2 regions of the Rhizobium sp. RHZ01 genome follow, and region 2 is predicted to be linked to the other one. Evidence: predicted binding sites of a transcription regulator. Region 2 holds the regulator's gene; the other holds the start of a gene.
What was found. The regulator PhoB, encoded in region 2, activates phosphate uptake and scavenging genes when phosphate is short. The targets are predictions, from matches to a motif close to TGTCATNNANCTGTCAT.
Positions count from the first base shown of each region.

Region 1: a site for PhoB is predicted at 655-671, ahead of IB248_RS22780 (DUF1045 domain-containing protein). Genes of this name have one in related genera too.

Region 1 covers NZ_JACUZZ010000024.1:103,752-105,936, reverse strand. Annotated here, with positions in the region: gene IB248_RS22785 (FAD-binding oxidoreductase) at 1-632, shown strand, start outside; gene IB248_RS22780 (DUF1045 domain-containing protein) at 746-1,468, shown strand; gene puuE (allantoinase PuuE) at 1,568-2,185, shown strand, end outside.
Region 2 covers NZ_JACUZZ010000002.1:263,880-266,064, forward strand. Annotated here, with positions in the region: gene phoU (phosphate signaling complex protein PhoU) at 1-674, shown strand, start outside; gene phoB (phosphate regulon transcriptional regulator PhoB) at 711-1,394, shown strand; gene IB248_RS04085 (GcrA family cell cycle regulator) at 1,488-2,021, opposite strand.

The DNA.
Region 1 (2,185 bases), on a different contig from region 2:
ACGCACGGAGCGTCCGCGTTACCGAAAACGTTTCGGTCGATGATCTCGCTCTTGAGCGCAAGGTTGCGATTACCAGTGCAGGTGACATTGCTTTCAGACAGTGCATTGTCGCTGCCGGCCACCAATCCTTTCCATTGCTGCAGCGGTATACCGGTGGCCTTGTGAAGCCGCTGGGCCAGCCCGTCAAAGGCCAGGCAGCCCTGCTGAAAGTCGACATAGCCCCGTCCTTGCCGACGATCTTTCGCGACGGGCTGTATATCGTTGCGCATGAGGGCGGCCATGTCGCCGTCGGCAGCACCAGCGAGAATCGCTTCGACGAACCATTCTCGACGGACGAGCAGCTCGACGCGCTGCTTGAGGCATCTGCCCAATTGGTGCCGGCGTTGCGAGGCGCGCCCGTTGTTGAGCGGTGGGCCGGTCTGCGGCCGAAAGCGATCGATCGTGATCCGATGATCGGCGTCCATCCCGACCATGCCGGCCTGATCGCATTGACCGGCGGCTTCAAGGTCAGCTTCGGCCTGGCGCACCGTCTGGCTGCGGCAGCGATCCACCTCGCGGCCGGCCGCCAGCCGCCCTTCGCGCTGCCGGAAAGCTTCTTGCTCGCCAATCACATCTGCGTCGCTTCACGCTAAACGTGAATTAGCACCTCCTGCCTTTCGTTATTCTGTCATGCAAATCACCTATCTGCTAGCGCAACCGCGGCGCCGACGGAGGGCTGTGCCGTTTGTTCGACGGAGGAAATTGGATGCGCTATGCCATTTGCTTTACACCCGCTGCGAGCGACCCGCTTTCGCACGTGGCTGCAAACTGGTTGGGTCGAAACGTGTTCTCTGGCGAGATGGTCGAGCCGACAGCGATCCGCGGCCTGAGCATTCACGAGATTGCCTTCCATACGGCGCTACCGCGCCGCTATGGCTTCCAAGGTGTTCTGAAGGCGCCCTTCCGCCTCGCCGCTGACGTAACGGAGGCGCAACTTCTGCGGGATCTGATGCGCTTCTGTGGAACGCTGACGCCGTTTCACATCCATCAGCTTGAGGTGGCGAGGCTCGGTGTATTCTACAGTCTCGTTCCGTCGCGGCCTTGCGAACATGTCCACTATCTTTCCAGTGCCGTCGTTCAAGAGTTCGACCGATTCCGGGCGCCGTTGAGCGAGGCAGAAATCGAGCGGACGGACCCGGGTGGCCTGTCGGCGGCGCAGTTCGCCAATCTGTATCGCTGGGGCAGCCCTTTTGTGATGGACGAGTTTCGCTTTCATATGCCGCTGACCGGTCCTGTCAGCCACTGCGACATGCCACGGGTCGAGCAGGCGCTTCGGAACGCCTTCGAGCCAGTCCTCGCCGATCCCGTCAAGGTCGCCAATGTCGCGCTGATGGTCGAAGAGGGGAATGGCGGGCCGTTTAGCGTGCATTCGCTGCATCCGATGGGCAAGGTCAGCGCACGTCGAGATCGTGTTCCTACACTGGCCTAAGAGTTTGCGCCGCAAAGGCAAAACTCTGTTGCGTACTTTCCGTCTCGACATTCCTTCTCTGGATGCTACCGTTTCGCCGACTTTCAGGAAGGTGATTTCATGGTATCCGAAACTTATCCGCGCAATCTGATCGGTTACGGTCGCAACACGCCCGACCCGAAGTGGCCGGGCGATGCCTGCGTGGCCGTTCAGTTCGTTATCAATTACGAAGAAGGCGGCGAAAGCTGCATTCTCGATGGCGATCCTGCCTCCGAAAACCTTCTGTCGGAAATTGTAGGTGCCGCGTCCTGGCCGGGTCAGCGAAACCTCAATATGGAATCGATTTACGAATATGGCTCGCGCGCCGGGTTCTGGCGCTTGTGGCGCATGTTCACGGAGCTCAAGGTTCAGGCCACCGTTTATGGGGTGACGCTTGCTATGGCGCGCAACCCGGAGGCGGTCGCGGCCATGAAGGAAGCCGGTTGGGAGATCGCCAGCCACGGGTACCGCTGGCTTGAGTACAAGGACTTCCAGGAAGACGTCGAGCGCAAGCATATCCAGGAAGCCGTGCGCCTCCACACGGAACTGACCGGCGAACGTCCCTACGGAATGTACCAAGGCAAGCCTTCGGACAACACGCTGCGCCTCGTCATGGAAGAGGGCGGTTTCCTTTATTCCTCTGACTCTTATGCCGACGATCTGCCGTTTTGGGTGAAGGGTGTCGATGACAACCCGTTC
Region 2 (2,185 bases):
TGAAGTTCCTGTCCCGCCGTATCTCGGAAATGGGCGGCTTGGCCGAGCAGATGGTCTCGGATGCCGTACGCGCGCTCGTAAACGGCGATACGGCTCTTGCCCAGAAGGTCATCTCGGACGATGTGATCCTCGACCACGCGGAGCGCGAGATCGGCGACAAGGCGATCGTCACGATCGCCCGCCGCCAGCCGATGGCGGCCGATCTTCGCGAGATCATGGGCTCCATCCGCATCGCGGCAGACCTGGAGCGCGTCGGCGACCTGGGCAAGAACACTGCCAAGCGCGTCATTGCCGTACAGAGCGCCGGCGTGCCGCGCAAGCTCGCCCGCGGCCTCGAGCACCTGTCCGAGCTCGCCCTCGTCCAACTCAAGGAAGTCCTCGACGTCTACACGAGCCGTGCTGCCGACAAAGCAAAATCGGTCCGTGAGCGCGACGAGGAAATCGACGCGATGTACACCTCGCTGTTCCGTGAAATGCTCACCTACATGATGGAAGATCCGCGCAACATCACCAGCTGCACGCATCTTCTGTTCTGCGCCAAGAACATCGAGCGCATCGGCGACCACGCCACCAACATTGCCGAAACGATCTACTACATGGCCACCGGTGCCCAGCCGGAAGGCGAACGTCCGAAGGACGATACCGCCAACACCGTCGGCGCAGTCACTGAATAGTCATTCCGCGACCGCGCCCCCAGGAGACCGAAACGAATGATCCCTAAAGTAGCTGTCGTTGAAGACGAAGAAGCGCTGAGCGTGCTTCTCCGCTATAACCTTGAGGCCGAAGGCTTTGAGGTCGATACCATCCTGCGCGGCGACGAGGCCGAGATCCGGCTTCAGGAACGCACGCCGGACCTTCTCATCCTCGATTGGATGTTGCCGGGCGTGTCTGGCATCGAGCTCTGCCGCCGCCTGCGCATGCGGCCGGAAACCGAGCGCCTGCCGATCATCATGCTGACCGCCCGTGGCGAGGAAAGCGAACGGGTTCGCGGCCTCTCGACCGGTGCTGACGATTACGTCGTCAAGCCGTTCTCGACGCCGGAGCTTGTCGCTCGCGTCAAGGCGATGCTGCGTCGTGCCAAGCCCGAGGTGCTCTCGACGCTGCTGAAGTGCGGCGATATCGAGCTGGATCGCGAGACGCACCGCGTTCACCGCAAGAGCCGCGAAGTCCGCCTCGGCCCGACCGAATTCCGCCTTCTCGAGTTCTTGATGGCATCGCCCGGCCGCGTCTTCTCGCGCTCGCAGTTGCTCGACGGCGTCTGGGGTCACGACATCTATGTCGACGAGCGTACTGTTGACGTCCATGTCGGCCGCCTGCGCAAGGCTTTGAACTTTTCCAACATGCAGGACGTCATCCGCACCGTGCGCGGTGCCGGCTATTCGATGGAAGCCTGATCCTTTCAGGCGAGAGCCTGAGAGGTCTTTCCCTTACAACGAAAAACGGGCCCGCGAGGGCCCGTTTTCTTTATTCCTTATCCGGCTTCCGGGTCAGGCGACCCGGTTAGCGGCCTTGCGGCGCTCGTTGACCGGCTGGTAGGCCATGCGCTGATGATACGTGCAATACGGGGAAGAGTCCGGGGACTCGCAACCGCAGAAGTGGAAGTCGTCATTGAGCGGATCGCCGACCGGCCACTTGCAGGTGCGCTCGGTGAGCTCGGTGAGGCCAAGGCGGCGAGAAATCGGAACGATTACATTTGCGGCCGGACGGAAGCGGACTTCCTCCACCGTATCGATTTCGATCTCTTCCTTGAGCATCGTCGCGCCCTGTTGGCGGGTAACGGTGCGTGTGGTGATCCGCGAGGCGTAGTTCGTGGCGCGGGGCGCCGAAGTCGTGCGCTTGGGGGTTCTGACGGTGGTCGTCGAACCGCCGGCCTTGGCACGGCCGGGCAGACTCAAACGATGGACTTTACCAATGACGGCGTTACGACTTACACCGCCAAGTTGTGCTGCGATCTGGCTGGCGCTCAGGCCTTCGGACCACAGCTTCTTCAGTTTTTCAACGCGCTCGTCTGTCCAGTTCATGCCCCTGTCTCCGCCTTATTAGCGTTGGTGTAGGCAGAATCCTTCACCGTTGCCACGGACGTATCCGAGGCAAGAAACGCTTACTCAAATTTTGGTGACTAGTTCCGCCGCATGCAGCCTAGTAATTGAGTTTTAACCTAGTGTGAGGCCGACTCCGTGACAAG